DNA from 4 places in the Litoribacterium kuwaitense genome. Region 1 is predicted to be linked to each of the others. Evidence: riboswitches for the same ligand, from Rfam matches in the RefSeq annotation. Region 1 holds a riboswitch; each other region holds the start of a gene.

Region 1 (5,013 bases):
TGTTCCATTTATGTCTCCCCCATTTTCTTCTATTTGTCTCTGCACTATACTAAATAGAACACGCGCCGTGAAATACAAATCCCTGATCAAAATCATCAGAAAGATTAATGACGAGGAGGACATCAGATGGCCCTTGAGCCCGTTAGAACATTTATCACCGTTGTGGAAGAAAAAAACTTCACAAGAGCCGCGCAAAAATTGCGAATATCACAACCGAGTGTAAGTCTACATATCAAGCAATTGGAGGAAGAATTTAATACCATTCTGATTGATCGCTCCCAACGTTTTCTTCATTTAACGGAAACAGGTGCTTTTTTCTACAAAAGAGCTAAAGAAATTGTCGAGCATTATGATCAATCGATCGAAGACATCGCCCGCATGAATCAGCGCGTTGAAGGTGCCTTATCAATCGGAGCAAGCTACACCATTGGAGAATTTGTCCTGCCAACGTTGCTCGCCCCGTTTCAAAAATCGTTCCCAGCGGTGGAATTAACGATGTCCATTGAAAATACAACAAATATTGTCGAAAATGTGTATCAACGCGTGTATACGATGGGCTTCGTCGAAGGTCACGTTCAGCACCCTCAGCTCGACGTCATACCAATGATGGAAGATGAAATGGTGCTCATCGCACCAAATGACCTGGCCGACCGGCTAGATGCTCCAGTGACGAAGGAACAGCTCTCCCAATGGTCTTGGGTGCAAAGAGAGGAAGGGTCAGGCACACGAGCCTATATGGATGATTTTCTTAAAAACAACGATATCCACGTGTCACAAAAAACGACGATTTCTAGCAATTATGGCGTCAAAGAAGCCGTTGCCAACGGACTCGGTTTGTCCATTCTTTCCAAATGGGTTGTGCAAAAAGCATTGCAGCATAAAGAAATCTCGATTGTCCCAATGATCGACTGGCCCGCAACGAAACGTCACTTTTACCTCATTCTTCCTAAAGCTCCAAAAACCTTACTTGTCGATGCCTTTATCAACCATTTAAAGACTTCGATCGAGCAGCAAATAAAAACAACGCCATAGCACATCAGCTTTTGAATATTTTAGTTGGTTACTGCACCTCTACGGTGCCAATTACATAATTACACGTTTAAAATCGCAAAATCCCCTTTCCAACATCTACATAGGAAAGGGGATTTCAATTCATTTAACGTCTCAACAGTCAACGCTTTTAAGTTAAACAAAGGACACCATGATGCGATCCACGTGGACTGACATCACTTCATGTCTTCGAGAATATTTTGAACGGGCCATTCTTCTACACTGTACGCCATTTCCCAAAAGCCGAGCTCTAGCTGACAACTTTTCGCAAAAGCTTCGCGCATTTTTTCCTTTTCCCACGGAGCCGCTTTTTCCTCTACGTATGCGTCTAGCCATGTACGCAAGCTTTTCGTTAATTCATCCATACTGCTCGTTCCATAAAAATGAATCCAGTCATAAAAGGGATGCTCACCTGGCTGTGGATTCACTTCATTCACTAACCGTTTCCCTATCTCAAGGTATGTCCACGGGCACGGCAGCAACACAGCCATAATTTCCCCAAGCGTACCTTGGTGCCCTGTATTCATCATATGCATAACATAATGGTTTGCCGTTGGCGCCAAAGGAAATCCTTGTAGCTCTTCATAGCGAACGCCCGCCACTTGACACAAATTATTGTGCGGGTGAATCTCACTGTGCAACACGAACGAAATCTGCTCATTAAACAGTGACATATCCTCTCGAGATGAGCATTTTGAAATCGCCAATCCATAAACCTTCATAAAAGCGTTTAAGTATTCGAAATCTTGTTTCACATAATGGATTAATGCTTCTTTCGGTACATCACCTTTTTTTAACCCTTGAACAAACGGATGATCAAAAATAGCTTCAAACGTGGCATCATTCTCAGCGCGTAACATTTCAGTAAATGACATCAGAATCCTCCTTGTAGATCAGCTACTGGGGAACCTGTTATGCATTGCCTTCATGAAAACGACTAAACGACTGTCTGTACCCAACAAAAAAACCGCTCCTAAACACGTAGGAACGGTCGTATGCACAGGTTTAAAAAACGCATCATGAGCCGTCTCCACTTCCCTACGCTAGCATTAACCAGATCAGGTGCAAAGGGACTAAGGATCACTCCTTATCTCAGCCAAATGGCGCCCCCAGTGGACTGTCATTGTATTCCCTTTCAACATATCTAACCGAGCTCTTAATGTCAAGGTGTACTGTAATCCTGTTGCGACCTTAAATATTTTACATGCATCATCGTCAACATCCGCGAGACAATACGTCATGCGCTTAAAAAAACCGAAGGCCTACGACACCGGTCACAATGAGCGCAATAAAAAACAAGCGGGCAGCCGTTTTTGGCTCTTTATAAATCCACATTCCGAACAATACGCTGCCAACAGCGCCGATTCCCGTCCAGACCGCATACCCTGTACTTAACGGCAATTCTTTGAGAGCAACGGACAACAAATAAAAGCTCAATCCGCCAAAAACAATGGCAAAAATCGTTGGCTTCAGACGGCTCAATCCTTCCGACGCTTTCAAAGCAAGAATGCCACCGATTTCTGCAAAACCTGCGATGAGTAAAATGATCCAAGCCATTATGTCGCCCTCTCTTCTGACTGTGCCTTTTTAGAATCCCCGGATACGAACTTAAGCCCAATAATGCCTGTAATGAGAATTCCGATAAAGATCACCCGAATGATACTCGTTTCCTCATTCAAAAAGGTCATGCCAATGATCGCTGTGCCGACAGCGCCTCCGCCAGTAAACACAGCGTAAGCAGTACCTACAGGGACAACTTGCATGCTCTTCGATAAAACAAAAAAGCTAATGACAATTAAGGCAATTGTGACAAAGCTGATTAATGGTCGTGTAAATCCTTCAGACATTTTCATTCCAAACGCCCAAGCAATTTCTAACACGGCCGCAAAAATATATACGTCCAAGCCTTCTTTTCTGTCATGGCCTCTCTCCCCTAACTACCGTTTGTTAGTTACAACTACCTACCGTTCGTATTATAAGGGGAAAGGTGCTGTAGAGCAAGAATTTCTTCTGATCACTCTCGCTTTTTTTATAATGAAACGGGGGAAATTTGCCCTTCTTCGTTTTACCACCTTAGCATCAGAAGGACGACAAAAAACCCGTTTACACGGGCATCATTGTTACTTCTCCTCTTTCGTTGACACATATGCATCAATCAGTAAAACAATGGCAGCGACGATATGGCTAATCATCCCGACCACTGGAATAAAGCCTAGCAAGCTTGCACCAATACCAAACGCTGGACCAATGATACGTTTTTTGTGTGATCGATTGATAAGCAAGACGACGACATGAACAACGAGCATGATCCAAAGTGGCGCCCATCCGTTGGCTACAATAAATATCCCGCCAATAAAAGGAATACCTAACCCCGCTTCGATGACACCTGTAACCCATTTAAGTATTGTAGGTAGAGACATAATCTTCTCCTTTTAATTAATTTCCTCAATTGAACTATACCACAAATACCGAAAGAATAAACAGGGGAAATCGCATAAGGACAAGCTTTCATTATTCTTTCATAATGGATGCACACCTTAATACTGTGCTTCAACCGCCTGCTTTACTTTCGCAATACCGTTCCACATATTTCCTGGAAAAGAATTTATCACAATGAGGGGTGCTTCTGATGAGACAGCTTGAAGCATTCGCCGCAATTCCTCTTCGTCAATATTCCCAGTTGGTAGCTCAGGGGGTTTCACGTGAAACGAATGTGCATATGCTGAGCCAAATTCAACTCCCTTTATACGCTCTTCCTTTGCCAAATTGCCAAAATCAACAATTGTTCTTTTTGCCCCCGTAATTGATTGAACTGTCGTTTTCCAGTCTTCTACACGTGCGGTCAAAGCTTTAAAGTTTTCTGTTACGACATGAACCCCTTTTTCTCTCCCGTACACCTCGAGCGTAGCCAATCCCTCGGCGCTTCGCTGCAAAGAGGCTGGGGACGGGTGCTGTTCACCAGCAACGACACGAACCGCTGTCGCCCCTAACAGCTCGGCAATATCAATCCAAGACTTCACCCAGTTAATATCAGCTTGCCTTCTCACGTCATCGTCTGTAGAAAGATCACCATAATCAAGTAGAAGCGTGTGCAATATCATACCTGACGCTTGTACAGCATGTCGTAAATCACTCAAATACGCTTCAGATGTATCCGGGAAATGAAAATGACAAATTTCTAAGTATAGATATCCTTCGTTCACTAGCCGCGACGGCAGTTCCAATAAAGTAACTTCTTCAGCTTGAGGCTCAATTATTGTTTCCTGTCTTTTCTGATCATCATTCCAAACCGTCCAATGCAATGGTCCAAGACAACGATGCAAACTCCACGTGCTAACTCCAAAAGTAGCAGACATCTGTCACCAGCTCCTCATTAAAATTCTGAATAGTCCCTCTAAAAAGTACCCAATGTACTACAAGCGGTCAAGTCTAGGCTTGAATGAAACAACAAAGTAGGCCTCGCTTCAGCAAATACCTGTCACCTTCCTCAGTTAATTGATCCTTGTTTCTTTAGAAATAAATGACGAGTGTAATAACCAATGCGAGCCCAATCCGGTAAAGAGCAAACGGGACAAGCTTAATCCGATCGATCAGCTTTAGAAAGAAGTGAATGGTCAACAGTGCTACTACGAAAGAAGCGATAAAGCCACTCAAAAAAAACGGCCAGACGTCCAAGGTGAAGTATTGCCAGTTTTTGATCAGAGACAATACACTCGCCCCAGCCATAATCGGTACAGCCATAATGAAGGTAAAGTCGGCTGCGGCACGGTGGCTAAGGCCGAGAAGCACACCGCCCGAAATCGTTGATCCAGAGCGGGAAAAGCCTGGCCACAACGAAAAACATTGAATAAGCCCAATGAAAAAAGCCTGCTGATAAGTGATCTCATCGACGCGTTGTGTCATCGTCTTTGGAGCGAAGCGATCGGCTGCAATCATTAAAAATGCGCCAAGGATTAGGCCGAA
Region 2 (5,013 bases), on a different contig from region 1:
TGACAAAAATAAGTACATACACAAGGGCGCGCGCTTGAAACATTTCTTCTCCTGTTTGCGCGGGCTGTTCCATCCAATTTCTTTCAAACGCGACCGGCGCTTTTATCGCTTCAAGAATCTCTTCATTTAACCCCGCCTCGTTTAATGCATACGACTCCTTGACTTGCTGCAAGGCTTGATTGAGTGATTCTGCTGTTGGACTTGAGGTTTGTTCTTTTTGTAAATACGACGCTTGCGGTAACCCTTCAGCAATATCCATTTGTAGAAAACCGCTGTATGTTCCGTCTTGAACTGCTGCTTTGGCTTCATCTGTACTTCCTGCAAATCTTTCAAGTGTCATCGCAGCGTCAATGTCATTAAGCGCTTGTTTTACATCACCGTAGAGTTCGTCAGAATCGGTCTGTACAGCCACAGTCTCTGGCGCGTCATCATTAAATAATGATATCACTAGGTCAATATTAAGCATAAAAACAATGAACAATGATGCGATTATCGTCGTTGCTACATACGATTTCGTTTTGGCATGCTTCGTAAAGGTGAAGCGAGCGGTCGTCCAAAATTTATTCATTTTGCCCACCCACCTTTTCGATAAAGATGTCATTGAGCGTCGGCTCTTCTAACTCAAACTTACGAACAAAGCCTTTGCTTGCAACACGGGAAACAGGGTCTCAGCCACTTCCGGATGCTCAATTTCCACTCTGGCCCCGTTCGCTGACAGCTGCACATCCTTCACTCCCGAGACAGCAGACAACCAATCTAGCGAATATGGAGCATCAATGCGGACAAAGCTGCGGGGCTCTGCGGCTTTAATTTCCTTCACATGACCGCTCACAACGACTTTTCCTTGCCGCAGCATGCAAATATGCTCACATAGCTCTTCCACGTGCTCCATACGGTGGCTGGAAAAAAGCACGGTCGTTCCTCTGTTTTCCAGCTCTTTTACAGCGCTCTTAAAGAGTTCGACGTTGACGGGATCAAGCCCGCTAAACGGCTCATCTAAAATGACGAGCTTCGGTCGGTGCAATACAGACGCGATGAATTGAATTTTTTGCTGATTTCCTTTCGACAGCTCTTCTACCTTTTTTTTGGCGTAATGAGGAATGCGAAAACGTTCAAGCCACGCCGCTATTTCCTTTTTAACGTCACCTCGCTTCATATTGCGCAAACGACCGAGATAGGTCAGTTGCGTTTCTACTGTCTGTTTAGCATAAAGCCCTCTCTCCTCAGGTAAATAACCAATCCAATCATGACTCATCGGCTTCATCAGCTGCCCATTGTATTCAATATGACCTTCAGAAGGGGAAAAAATGCCGAGAATCATGCGAAACGTCGTTGTTTTCCCTGCACCGTTTGCTCCTAAAAAGCCGAACATCTGCCCTTGTGGAATATGGAAATCAAGCCGGTCAACTGCTCGATTTTTTCCAAAGTCTTTACTCACTTGATGAAATGTGAGACCGTCCATTGTTCAGTCTCCTTCCTTTGTTGTTTAACAAATATACGCGAATAAACAGAAGAAGGTTTCATTTTTGCAATCTCCATCTGTCAATTAGAGATACTGTATTTCATGAGCTCGTTTTTCTGTTACACCTCTACAGACATCAGCACACAATCTTCCCAAACACCTTCATGCAACTCATGCTGTGGTAACTCTTTCCTTTTCGTAAAACCGCTTTTTAAATAACACGCAATCGCTCGTTGATTTTGTATCCGAGGGTCAACGACCACCCGAAACGTGCCAAATTCCTTAGTCAACCGTTTTAACATGAAATTCATAAACGCTTGTCCAATCCCCCGATCCCAATAATTGGGCTCGCCAATAAACTGGTCCATCCCTAGAGTCATCCGTTCATCCCGAAAACCATAACCGGCCTTCATATCATTTCCAGCTGATAAACTTGACAGTAGCCGATCGGCTCATGGCGAAAAAGAATAATGAATCTTCGCTTCGTCTTTTCTTTGCGAAAAAAGCGGTGTTGGACGAGTGACTCGTCATGCGGACGGTCTCTCCCCTCATAATACTGTAACAGGCTTGGATTTTGCAGCCATTTGGACATTTTTGGGATATCTACTGTCTGCAGAGGACGAATGTCTATGTCGTCAGCACAAATCGTCATTTGCTATGAACCTCCTTTACAATTTGCAGGAGAAAACCAATTTTCTGAAGCAAAAGCTTCACAATAGCCGGTCATTGAGTTACGATCAACATATACAGGAAAGACTGCTAGGGGAGCCTTAGTAAAAAGGCTGAGAGAAGTAATCCTTTGACCCTTTGAACCTGATCTGGTTAAGACCAGCGTAGGGAAGCTATCGGCTAAAGCTATGATTACCATGCTTTCATATGCCGTGTGGCTCTCTGATGACCAGAAGCAGACGGTTTTTTTATTGTGGCTCTCTCGCAGTTCTTAATACATATGGAGGGTTCATGATGACATTACCTATTGCTTTAACGATTGCCGGCACTGATCCGTCGGGAGGGGCAGGTATTCAAGCTGACCTAAAAACGTTTCAAGAGCTTGATGTCTTCGGCACAAGCGCTATCACAGCTGTCGTCAGCCAAAACACGTTAGGTGTACGTTCTTTCGTTAATATGGAGACTTCTTTTATTGAGGATCAGTTAAAAGCCGTCTTTGAAGATCTGCCACCTCACGCCGTAAAAACCGGCATGCTTTCTGCCGTTCCGGTCATTGAAGTAACAGCACATGTACTAAAAACAGAGCAAGTAAAAAATTATGTGATGGATCCGGTGATGGTTGCTAAAAGTGGAGACGCTTTGCTTGCAGAAGACGCTCGAAGCAGTCTGTTAAACGAATTGCTCCCTCTGGCGACTGTCGTGACGCCAAACATTCCGGAAGCTGAAGAGATGGTCGGTCAGTCCATTACGACAATAGAGCATATGAAAGATGCAGCAAAAAAACTTGTAGAGGTCTATGGGGCAACGGCTTGTGTGTTAAAAGGCGGGCATCGTATGGACGACGAGCAAGCAACCGATATCTTATACACAAATGGTGCCTTTGACAGCTTTAGCTCTCCCCGAGTTGCAACAAAACATACCCATGGCACAGGCTGTACGTATTCAGCTGCCATTACAGCCGCACTGGCAAAAGGAGCGTCTATTCCAGAAGCCGTCCAAACAGCCAAAGCATTTATTTCGGCTGCTATTGAAGACAGTCTAAATATCGGTCACGGGAACGGTCCAACAAACCACTGGGCATGGCGCCGTCGCCAAAACAAATAAAAAGTATTCTCTTATCGTCTCTTATTTGCCAAACCTTTTCAATGGATCATAGTTCCTTTTATACAATCAAGGGAGCTGTGATTTTTTCTCCAAGATTCATGGTCTGTTACTCCCTAAAATTAGTTCGTTATTCCCATTCAAGAAATTATCATTCTGAATATTCTGTATCATATGATGCATTTTTGCAATAGCGCTGCTAAATGATTATATTTTATTTTCTTCATATGTTAACATATATTTACAGCACGATCTGTATCAATCACCTGAGAACCACCCCCTTTTCTACCCGCACCTGCAAAAGGATGCGGGGTTTTTTTAGCTAAGGATCGCATGACATCAATGTCACCACTTATTTCATGGTACAATTCAAGGACAGTAATTGACGATCCGTTCTTAAGGAGGTCTGTCCAATGGACGTACCAACACTCTATACGAACCGCTTGCGGCTCCGCCCGTTACGAGAGCAAGATGCCCAACCGCTCTTTCAAATTTTAAGCAATAAAGAAGTCACAAAAATGTATGGCATGGAAAAACTAACGACCTTTGAGGAGGCCGTCCTTTTAGTGCGTTCTTTGCGGGAAAGCGTTCAATATGGCTGGGGTCTTCGCTGGGCAATCGAAAAAACCAAAACGGCCGACCGATCTTTATAGGCAGCTGCGGCTTTCATGAATGCTCGCCACGAAATGCGCGAGTGGAAATGGGCTACGAGCTGGACCCATTTTTTTGGGGAAACGGCTATGCTACTGAAGCGCTAGCAACAATGATCCATTGGGGGTTTTCGGAAGGAAGACTTCTGCGAATTGGGGCGACGGTCATGCCTGAAAACAAAGCGTCATTAAAATTACTCACACGACTTGGCTTTCAGCAAGAAGGTTTATTAAAAGATTATATTATGCAGGATGGCGAGCTCCGAGACGTCATCATGCATCGGCTGCTAAAACGAGAATGGCTACACTTGACGAAGCGTCATTAATTTTCGTCAAGAAGCCCTCTCCCACAATGGAAGTGTGACTTGGAACGTCGTTTTTTCATGGGTACTGTCCGCCTGTATCTTCCCATCATGTAAATCAATAATGCTTCTAGAGATAGCCAGACCAAGTCCTGATCCCCCATGATCATCCGTTCTCGATTTATCTACACGATAAAACCGATCAAATAAATAAGGAAGGTCCTCCTCTGGAATAGGTTCCCCGTAGTTGATGACCTTCACACCTACAGCATCACCGTTCAGCTCAATCTCTACATCAATCTTCCCTCCCTGCGCTCCATACTTGACGGAGTTGGCAAAAAGGTTTTCAAAAACTCGCACAAGCTGATCACCATCTGCCAAAACTACTGCCGACCTCTCACCACCATGAATACTCAATTCAACTCCCAAAGCGCGAAATGAATTGTCATATTCTGAACCTAGCTGCTGTAAGAGAGAAACAATATCCAAAGGGCGTTTATTCATACGGATTCCACCGAAGCTTACGCGTGTATACTCAAACAAGTCGTTTACCATTCGATTCAGCCGTAAAGATTTACGGTAAGCAATGTCTGTAAAGTAGCGCAGCTCAACCTCGTCTTTGTAACGATCCTCGTCAATTAAACGCAAGTAGCCGATGATCGATGTTAAAGGCGTGCGCAAATCGTGAGACACGTTAGAAACGAGCTCATTTTTTGCCTGAACCGCATTTCTCTCCTCGGCAATAGCACTATCTAATTGCGTTGACACAGCGTTTAAATTTGTCCTCAGTTGATCGATTTCTTCATTGCGTGAGAAGGGAAGCCGGTAA
Region 3 (5,013 bases), on a different contig from region 1:
CGTTTTCCGCAAAGAATTTTATTGCTGTTGCTTTCTCTGCAGCAACGGTCGCTGTATTCGGATGGTTTTCCGTCAGCACGCTCGTCAGCCTTATTGTTAATGGTCCGCAAACCTATTAATGAAATGAAAGCCGTTAACCCGACGATTCGTCAAAGGGTTAACGGCTTTTTTATACAGCATTTAATTGAAAACGGGTCGGGTCAAACGATTGAAGTCGTTCTTTGACGCCCGATTTTTCCTCCAGTAGATCAGCAACAAGCTTAGCGGTCACCGGTGATAATAATATGCCGTTTCGATAATGACCACAAGCTAACAAAACGGCCGGGTTCTTCGTTACACGACCGATCAACGGATAACCGTCTCTCGTCGCTGGTCGTAATCCCGCCCATTGATGGAAGGGCTTTACATCTTGCAGAGAAGGCTTTAATTTTGGTGCCCACCGTTGCAATCGTTGAATGCCTTGCTCAGTTACACTCGTTTGAAATCCAGCAATATCCTCTGTCGCTCCTGCGACGACGACGCCTGTCTCTTTTTGAACGAGGTAACCTTGGCTTGAAAACACGATATACGGCAGAGAATATGGTGGCTCTTGATAGGCGCAAATTTGCCCTCGAATCGGCATAATGGGAATATCAATAGCTAAAGCTTCCTCCCATTCCTTTGCCCATGCACCTGAACAAATAATTAGTTGATCCGCTTCATACACGTGATCTCCGGCTTTTACATGACCTGCTTCAAGATCCTGCACCGGTTGAACAAATGTATGGTCAAAGCATTGCACACCGATGCGTTCACAAGCGATCTTTAATGATTGCACGTAATGTGGCGCATATACATGCGCTTCCTCAGGTCGATAAATGGCGCCGGTAATTCTGTTACTAAGTCCAGGCGCTTTTTTTTGCACTAGATGATGGTCCCACCATTCTGCTTCAACACCAAAGCTACTTTGCCATTCCATCGTCGTTTCAGCAGCCAGCTGATCGGCTTCATGAAAAAAACCGTTAAGCTGCCGCTAGCAGTATATTCAAATGGCTGTTCGCTGACGGATTGAATATCGTCTTTCCAATCAGGGAACAGACGCAAACTATCCTGACATAAGACAAAAAAATCATCTGGGTCCTCTTCAACCTCCGCATATGGTGCCAGCATTCCAGCTGCCGCTCCGGATGCTTGACCACCAAAGGCGGATTTTTCAAAAATACGGACGTCGTACCCTCGTCGTCTTGCTTCAAAAGCAATGGAAAGGCCGATGACTCCTCCGCCTACAATGTTGATCGATTGCTGCGGCATGTTCTCTCTCCTTTACGAAAGCCTACCGTGGATCGGACTGCTCTCAGTCGCATATTGTTTTTTCGGAATCCGCCCCGCACGTCTTGCTGTGTACCCAGCCATGACTGCATGCTTCATCGCCGTAGCCATTGCTGCCGGGTTTTGCGCGCGAGCAATTGCGGTATTAATTAACACCGCACTGGCGCCTAGCTCCATCGCTGACGTTGCATCTGTAGCAGAGCCAATACCAGCATCAATCACGACCGGAACAGTTAATGTTTCACAAATTTGCTGTAGGTTGTATGGATTTAATAACCCTAAGCCTGTTCCTATCGGTGACCCACCTGGCATAACAGCTGTCGCCCCGGCTTCTTCTAATCGTTGGGCAAGCACAGGATCGTCGGACGTATAAGGAAAGACTTTAAAACCTTCCTCAACAAGTATCCTTGTCGCTTTCAGGGTTTCAATCGGGTCAGGCATTAACGTTCGGTCTTGAACGCTAATTTCTACTTTGATCCAATCGCTTAGCCCGCTCGCTCTCGCTAATTTTGCGATTCGAATCGCTTCTTCGGCATTTGTCGCCCCAGAAGTGTTTGGTAAGTAGACAAACGGCCGATCTAAATGTTGTAAAATAGCATCTTCATGCGGATTTTCGACATTGACACGCCGAACGGCAAACGTTAGCACGTTAGCTTCTGATGCTTCAATGGCTTCATTTTGTACAAACGGGTTCGGAAATCGCCCAGTCCCAAGAAAAATTCGTGAAGTGAGCGTCTTCCCCCCAATCGTCCATGATTGATTCATTAAGCTTATCCTCCTCCGACAAACTGAACCATTTCTATTGACATACCATCGTGAAGAAGAACAGAATGTCTGTCTTCCTCTTGAATAATCTGCCCATCCACTTCTGTAACAACGAGACCAGGGTCAATGCCAATTTCTTTAACAAGCGCTTCTACCGTTTCTACGTTCGTTGTTGTCGTTTTACCATTCAATTGAACCGAAATGCTGTTATGCGTTTTTAACAACTCATGCGCCTTCCGAACGACATAGGCGGGATCTTGATGCCCAACGATTTCACTCACCATACAAATGCTTGCTGCACCTGCCTCGATGACTTCTTGGAGATTGTGTAGCTTGATGCCACCAATCGCAACAAACGGAATATGAAGATTACTTTCTTTTAACGCTTTAATATATTCAAGACCTACCGGCGCAACAACATCTTCTTTCGTGTTCGTTTCGTAGACTGGTCCTGCCCCAATATAATCCGCACCTCTCGCTTGTGCGTCTAAAGCTTGCTCCATTCCGTGAGTTGAAATACCGATCACTTTACCTGGACCAAGCTGCCTTCTAGCTTCTTCAATCGGTGTATCGTCCTGACCGAGATGAACCCCTGTGGCATCCACATCAAGAGCAATATCAATGTAATCATTTATAATGAATGGTACATCATATTGATCACACAGCTTTTTTAGCTGCTTTGCTTTCTCATAAACGACTGGCTTAGAAGAATGTTTATCTCTTAGCTGCACAATATTAGCTCCACCTTTGAGCGCCTCTTCCATGACTTCAAGCATGGATACACCTGGATGAAAAACTTCTCCTGTAATAGAATAAACGGGTCCCAGCTGCATATAGAAATCCTCCTTTATAAAAAATAAAGCCGTTTTCCATAGGGAAACGGCTGTACGGATGGTATAAATCAACCCATCTAACGTTACACCGTGACTTCCCTTCGCTGGAACAACCCAGAGCAGGTTCAAAGAGTAAAAGAATCGATTTCTTTTTCTCAGCCCATATTGGGCACCTCTAGTCACTCATTCACTATATTATCTCAAATGATCAAAGATTTCTCAACTCAGCTACAAAATCTCCTTCGTCTCGCTAGATCGTAAGCGAACAATCGTTGCCTGATCGTAAGAATGTACGATAGCCCACTCACCATTCGGCGATACATCGAGACGATGATTCATCGGCAATTGAACCTCCTGCAGCGACTCACCATCGCTTAAACGATACGTATGTAACATTGATTGCTCCATACGATTTTGCATGACAAAAAATTGGTTTTTTTCCGGATGAAATTGCAACGGTGGCAAAAAAAAGCTGTCTCCCTTCCACGGAATCATCGCTTGTTCTTGAAAAATGCCTTCTACGATCTTATATATACCGATCATGAGACGAGACTCACGCTCTAGGAGTAAGGCTACATTTGGTGCATCAATATAAAAATCCTTCACAGCTGCTTGCAAGGGAATGTCCGAATGCGCTTCTTTCTCAACGACATGAAGCGAATTGTCTTCAGCATTTTGGTACATGAGTGAAGATGCATTAATCCATTTGACAAATGGTGAGGCCGTATCCACTTTCATAACCTCATCCGTATCGTAGTTCCATACTTCTGTGTTAAAGCTCCAGTCTCGATTAAATGAAGAGATGACCATAGTCGAGGCATTCATAGGGTTTAACGCAATATACAGGTCATTGGCCTGTGCTGTTTTTTTATTTAACACGTTGCCGTCCGAATCGATGATTAACAATGTGCTGTCTGTCCCTGTTTGGCTTGTATGAAGAGCAAACCTTTGCTGGCTTCGCTCATATTGGGCAGCACTGACAATATCCGTTGTCGCATATAACACTTTTTGCGAGCCGGTATGTAAATGATAAAGCACGATCGTGGTCTTCTCAGGCTCCCTTTTTAAGAAATATAATTCCGCGTTATTTTTCCATTGAATAAATTCCCAAGCCTCATCATCTGTCCTTTCTAAAGTGACAAGGCCATTGATACCGACCTGCTTTAATTCTAAGCTTTTCGCACTGACACTTGCTTGACCAAGGGATGACGCTTGATTACAGCTCACCAATAAGATTAGGCAAAAAAGCAAGACCCCTTTCAACATTTTCATCCACATTATTCTCTCCATCATCTATCATTCTTTCTCTCTATTCTACCGTTTAGGTTTTGACTTCACAATGAAAAACCAATCGTTTCCACTCTATTCTTTTTAGCAGGAATCTTTTGTCTTTAAAAAGGCGGCCATAATTTGTTCTGTTGCCTGATATATCTCACGATACATACTCAGCGGCAGCGGGTTGATCCCTTTTCCGAGCTCTACTGTAAACCCTGGTCGTCTATGCGTTTGAATAAACCAGTCCTTAAATCCAGCGTGACTGTCAATGGTTTGGACCGGCTCATAACCGCAAACGTTTTGAAACGAAGTCACTATTTGTCTTGATACCGTTGGCTCTTTGTGCTGATATCCCCAATAAATCACTTTGCCTTGGGTGTGAAAAGCAACGACTTGCTCAAAATCGTTTGCTGAGACAAGCGCTTCCATAGCCAGCGCTTCTGGCTCACTTAAAGGCTTAGGTCCTGGATAATCTCTATGTGCAGGCGCTTGCGGTTTTCGTTGTTGTTCAATCTCCCATCCTGCGGGAAACTGATTATTTAAATCTACCCCACGAATATTCGCTTTCCAGCCCGTAAAATCATAGCTGTTTCGGTTTAAAGAGAGCACGTCATTTTGCCATTCGCCTGCTGACTCTACACCGTCTAGCAAAAGCGCCACACCATCAGGGTTAACAATTGGCACAGTAGACAAATTTGTTTCCTGATATGTTAAAGCCCAATGACTATTCGGTGAATAAGCACTATGGTAAGCATATGTTTCTAAAAATTCCAGCAACGATAGTGAGGTAATCCATTCATGAGCATGAAAAGATGCATTTGCATGTAGCTGG
Region 4 (5,013 bases), on a different contig from region 1:
GCTTCAATTAATGATCGCTCAGCCATCCAGTCCGCATAGGCAGCCCATACCTCTGTTTTTTGTAGGCCCCATTGCTCGCTGTCCGCTTGAAATTGTGAGCTAAGGTATTGCTGACTTTCTTGTACAAGGTCTTCATCTAGCTCAGGTACAGCTTCGAGAAGCGTATTCGCGGCTTGTTCTGGCTGCTCAATTGCGTCTTGATAGCCTTTGCTAGTTGCTTCCATAAAAGCCTCAGCCAATTCAGGCTGGTCGGAGAGAAGTGATTCATTTGCGATGATAACAGGTGTGTAATAGTTCAACGCCGGATCGAGTTCACGGAGCGATATCGTATTAATCTTTTTGCCGGCAAGCTCAGCCGCGATTTTATCCCACCCATCAAAAAGCCACATAATGTCGGCATCACGGCCGATCGCTTTAACAAAATCGGTTGCTCCGAGTGTAATCAGTTCAAGCTCATTAAAATCGGCGCCTGCGTTTTCCATGACGGCTTGAATGGTCGCTTCTTCACTGGCAGAACCCCAACCGCCGTATCGTTTACCTTCGAAATCATTGACTGTTTCAATGCCTGAGTCTTCAAGAAATGCAAAGGATGACGTATTGTTTTGGATCACGGCCGCAATGGAAACGACAGGGATGTCGTTTGTTCTAGCCATGGTCACGTTTTCCTGGTTGCTAATACCAAATTCTGCCTGGCCGGCTGCAACCATTTGGTCGGAAGTGTTGCCCTCACCAGGCTGCTGAATGGTTATTTTTAAACCTTGCTCCTCATAGTAGCCGTTTGCCTGTGCAACATAGAGCCCTGTATGATTCGTGTTTGGAAGCCAGTCGAGCATGACAGTCACTTCAGTCAGGTCAGTGTTGTCAGATGTGGGCGTGGCTTCTTTGTTCCCCGCAGTATCGTTTGAGCTTTGGTCCGAAGGCGCGTCTGTACATGCTGCGAGTAATAAAAGTAAGGCGAGCCATCCAACCTGAAGAATATGATGTTTTTTCATTGTGATTCACTCCTTGATTTTTCTAGGCAAAACTTCGTATTACTTTTTTTTCGCCTGGTAGTGCCATGACATTGTGAGTCTGGCACAGACCTCAATAAGTAAAAAGATGGTCAAACTGAGCAACACGACGACGATGATCGCTGCAAAGACACGATCGGTTTGGAACGATTGAGAAGATCTCGTCATAAACACGCCAAGTCCTTTGCTCGCTCCGAGCCATTCACCGATAACAGCTCCCATGACGCTGTAAGTGCCAGCAATTCGTAAGCCGGAAAAAAATGAAGGAAGCGCGCCTGGAAGTTTAACCATCTTAAATTGCTGCCAGCGGGACGCGCCCATTGAACGTAAAAGCCTGAGCATGGACGGATCGACTTGCCGATATCCGTCGGCTAGGCTAATCGTAATAGGAAAAAAACAGACGAGTGCGACGACAATAATTTTAGGTAATAAGCCATAGCCAAACCAAATCATAAACAGTGGTGCCAAAGCGATAATCGGGATCGTCTGCGAAATAACGAGCGGTGGGTAAATAGTTTGTCTAATCCAATAGGCTACGTCTGTTAACGTCGCGATGGTCACAGCGACGATAATAGCAATGCTTAAGCCAGCAAATGTTGCCATTAAGGTTGGGCCGATGTGGGTGAACAATAAATCACGTGTTTCCCAAAGCGTTTGTATGACGACGCTAGGTGGTGGCAAAATCCACTGTTCAATTCCTGTCCCCCAAGTGGCGATTTCCCATAGGAGAAGGAGGAGTAAAATGAATAGCACTGGTAAGGCGATGCCGCTCCATACTTTTTACCCTCTGTATTTGCTGATTTTTTCATCAAGAGTGACGCCTCCATCTGGGCGGTAATGGATCTTTACATGCGTCATGACTTCATGAGCACCTGCAGCAATGCATGCGTCCTGGGCTTGTTTGACAATTTGCAAAAGGTGATTTAATTCTCCCTCCATCACCGTTTCCATTGGTCCGACCACATAAGAAACACCAGACTGAGCAACGACATCAATCGCGCGGTCAACAGCGTCATACGAACTCTCCCCAGGATTCATTTTCGGTAATACTTGAAAACCTAAGTTTACAGTGGACATACGATCTCCTTCCCTTCATTTGATGTATCATTGAATCACTGCGTAAACAACGCCTTCGACTCGTTTAAGTTGATAGCGGTGTATGATCACAACAGCTCATGCTTTTTTTGCGCATAAAAAACATCGCTAAAGAAGCGATGTATATACCAAAGCAAAAGTAGCCACATGATCTATAACAAGCGGCAACTCGCTGACATCCCTTCGCTGGCATGATCCAGATCAGGTATTTTGGGTCGGTGACAAATCACCCTCTCAGCCAAAAACGGCTCCCCGCAGCATATTCAATTCAAGTACACTATAGCATTCAGATCATAAGGTGTCTACTGTCTACAAGACCGGTGAAAATAAGCGAGAAAAGGATTCTTTCACCCGCATTGAAAAAGGTCTGTTTTTCCATTCAGAGGATATAACTTGCCTGCAATCGTTAAGGTCGGATTGGTAATCATTTACAAGTGTAGCGACAGCCTTTGATTGAAACAGAAATACATTCGCTTCAAAGTTTAAGTTAAAACTGCGCAGGTCGACATTCGCTGTCCCGATTGAAGCGACGTTTTCATCGACAATGATGACTTTTTCATGGAGAAAACCTTTATGGTACGTGTAAATATCTACGCCTTTAGATAAGAGCTCTGCAAAGTAAGATTGTGTCCCGTAGCGAGTAAAAAAACCATCGTTTTTTTCCGGTACCATTAAACGAACATCTACACCTCTGGAGGCGGCTGTGCTTAACGCCGTACGCATCGCTTTGTTAGGTATAAAATAAGGCGTAGCAATCCATACCGATTGTCGTGCTTCAGTGACCATCGTAAAGTAGATGTCGGCCATTGTTCCTTGCTCAGAATCTGGACCGCTTGACACGATGTGTACACCACCATCCGCACTTTCTTGTAAAAGTGCTTCATTGGAAATGAACTGTTTAATGGGCAATTTTTCTCCGCTGACATATTGCCAGTCCATTAGAAAAATCGTGTGCAAATGTTGAATGGCTTCACCTTTAATTTTGACATGTGTGTCGCGCCAGAAGTTAAACTCTCGTGAACGACCGATATACTCGTCTCCGATATTCAGTCCACCGATATAACCTGTCTGCCCATCGATAATGACGATTTTGCGATGGTTTCTAAAATTAACTTTTTGGGTTTTGAGTCCTTCACTCAATGGAAGGAATGCATAAATGTTGACACCGGACTGTTTCATTCGTTGAATGGCTTTGCGCTTCAACTGAATGCTTCCAATGCCATCGTAAATGACACGGACATCTACACCTTGCTCCGCTTTGTCACAAAGGATGTCAATGATCGTCGTCCCGATGTGATCTGAGCGAAAAATATAGTACTCTAAATGGATAAAGTGTTTCGCTGTCTTCAAATTGGTGATCAGGTCGGGGAATTTTTCTTCGCCGTTTGTCAGTATATCGGCATTCGTATAGAAGCTCATATCATTTTTTGTCGTTTGTTGAATAAAAGTAGAGATCGTTTTTTCTGTTTCTCCTAAACCTTGCCACGTATCGCGAGGCTTGTTGTTATGGAGGCGATCAAAGTACCAGCGATTGTCTTGTCGTTTTTGCCTGAATAAGTGTCCCTTTACTTCCAACTGCCCGGTCATTAAGTACAGGGCATAGCCTGCAATAGGGAAGAAGATCATTGTATAAATCCAGAGGAGTGTTTTGTAAGGATTTCGGCCTTCGAGTAGAATGGCAAAGCAGATTGAAGCTATGATGAAGCCATAGATGAGCCAAGAGATGAAGCGTTCTCTGTCATCGACCCAATCACTTATCCCTAGGAAGAAAGAAGCAATCAATAGCAACATTAAAAAGACCTGTCTCGTTTGTTTCATTGTCGGTTTTCCCTTTCCGTTGTTAGCAGTCCTTGCAATGATAAGGATATACCCGTTTATGCCATTATTTAGGCTTGGTTTTCGTGTGACCTATTCAAGTCTTTACGGATATGCACGCTTAGATGACCAGGTTTTCTTAAGCAATGCAGGGTCCGATTGATTTTTTGGATGATATAAAATTTTTATAGACGTAAAATACTTGTTTATTTATATGAGGAAACGGGAAAAGCAATGGGACTTACTTCATAAATGCTAACGGACTAGGCTGGTGCTCTAGCAATTGAGTTGCTGTGGCTCGGCCTTTTGCTTTTAAATACAGGAAAGGTGGTGGCGGTGCTGGTGGGGGACAGTTTACGGCGCCTTGACGTCCCTTTATACAGCAGGATCATGGAAGACGTGTTGAAAAATATAAAAGACATATTGCTAAAAGAAGGTATTCATTTACGTAACCAAGCTGATGAATGGATGATGACGTATGGTGAGAAAAAGTTGAATGGTCTCAGGAACAGTCAGTCCGATCAACTGTTTCTCAGGTTAATCAATACGTTAGCCGAACAACTGACTGAGTCACCAGATACCACTCACACAAACGACCATTTACAAAGCTGGGTGAGTGATGCTTCTCAATTTGCAGCACAAAACGACCATAGCTTACATGGAGCTTTACAAGTTTTAAAATACACTCGGTTGGCGATTTGGAAGCGCATGGAACGAGAGTTTGAGGACAGGCGCTTAGACGAAAGTGGGTTGCTGACAGCGGGTTGTCGTATTGATCTGGCGATGGATGAGGCCATCATTGCCTTTATGAAACAGTTTTTAAAAAATCAAGACAATCTCCTCCAGGCGGCTCATCAATCCATTAGGGAGTTATCGGTCCCTGTCGTTCCGGTTTTTGACGGTGTGGCGATTCTTCCTTTAATTGGCGAGATTGACACGGATCGTTCACACTTTATCATGGACAATACGTTAAAGCGCAGTATGGATTTACGATTAAATTATATGATTATTGATGTTTCTGGGATTATGAACATGGATACCTATGTCGCTCGTGAGCTTTACCAAATTACTCAATCTCTTAAGTTGATCGGGA

The links. Region 1 has a riboswitch for thiamine pyrophosphate ahead of tenA (thiaminase II). Riboswitches for the same ligand answer to the same signal wherever they lie in the genome.
Region 2: another riboswitch for thiamine pyrophosphate. It lies ahead of thiD (bifunctional hydroxymethylpyrimidine kinase/phosphomethylpyrimidine kinase); the one in region 1 lies ahead of tenA (thiaminase II).
Region 3: another riboswitch for thiamine pyrophosphate. It lies ahead of thiE (thiamine phosphate synthase); the one in region 1 lies ahead of tenA (thiaminase II).
Region 4: another riboswitch for thiamine pyrophosphate. It lies ahead of G4V62_RS15395 (thiamine-binding protein); the one in region 1 lies ahead of tenA (thiaminase II).

Annotation. Positions count from the first base shown of each region.
Region 1 covers NZ_JAALFC010000056.1:8,387-13,399, forward strand. The annotation lists gene G4V62_RS17645 (YeiH family protein) at 1-8, opposite strand, end outside; gene G4V62_RS17650 (LysR substrate-binding domain-containing protein) at 127-1,032, shown strand; gene tenA (thiaminase II) at 1,227-1,925, opposite strand; TPP riboswitch at 2,069-2,171, opposite strand; gene G4V62_RS17660 (DMT family transporter) at 2,296-2,607, opposite strand; partial or broken gene G4V62_RS17665 (DMT family transporter) at 2,607-2,971, opposite strand; gene G4V62_RS17670 (hypothetical protein) at 3,171-3,470, opposite strand; gene G4V62_RS17675 (sugar phosphate isomerase/epimerase family protein) at 3,588-4,406, opposite strand; gene G4V62_RS17680 (undecaprenyl-diphosphate phosphatase) at 4,561-5,013, opposite strand, start outside.
Region 2 covers NZ_JAALFC010000028.1:32,587-37,599, reverse strand. The annotation lists gene G4V62_RS13515 (ABC transporter permease) at 1-568, opposite strand, end outside; partial or broken gene G4V62_RS13510 (ABC transporter ATP-binding protein) at 561-1,462, opposite strand; gene G4V62_RS20370 (GNAT family N-acetyltransferase) at 1,582-1,875, opposite strand; gene G4V62_RS20365 (GNAT family N-acetyltransferase) at 1,872-2,114, opposite strand; TPP riboswitch at 2,214-2,319, shown strand; gene thiD (bifunctional hydroxymethylpyrimidine kinase/phosphomethylpyrimidine kinase) at 2,423-3,235, shown strand; gene G4V62_RS20360 (GNAT family N-acetyltransferase) at 3,646-3,885, shown strand; gene G4V62_RS13490 (GNAT family N-acetyltransferase) at 3,825-4,208, shown strand; gene G4V62_RS13485 (sensor histidine kinase) at 4,215-5,013, opposite strand, start outside.
Region 3 covers NZ_JAALFC010000001.1:149,116-154,128, reverse strand. The annotation lists gene G4V62_RS00805 (DUF2759 family protein) at 1-119, shown strand, start outside; gene G4V62_RS00800 (FAD-dependent oxidoreductase) at 170-958, opposite strand; gene G4V62_RS20500 (FAD-dependent oxidoreductase) at 904-1,290, opposite strand; gene G4V62_RS00795 (thiazole synthase) at 1,303-2,073, opposite strand; gene thiE (thiamine phosphate synthase) at 2,079-2,906, opposite strand; TPP riboswitch at 2,986-3,093, opposite strand; gene G4V62_RS00785 (YqgU-like beta propeller domain-containing protein) at 3,135-4,178, opposite strand; gene G4V62_RS00780 (M14 family metallopeptidase) at 4,278-5,013, opposite strand, start outside.
Region 4 covers NZ_JAALFC010000037.1:20,361-25,373, reverse strand. The annotation lists gene G4V62_RS15405 (ABC transporter substrate-binding protein) at 1-992, opposite strand, end outside; gene G4V62_RS15400 (ABC transporter permease) at 1,032-1,763, opposite strand; gene G4V62_RS15395 (thiamine-binding protein) at 1,791-2,087, opposite strand; TPP riboswitch at 2,264-2,370, opposite strand; gene cls (cardiolipin synthase) at 2,415-3,923, opposite strand; gene G4V62_RS20670 (STAS domain-containing protein) at 4,263-5,013, shown strand, end outside.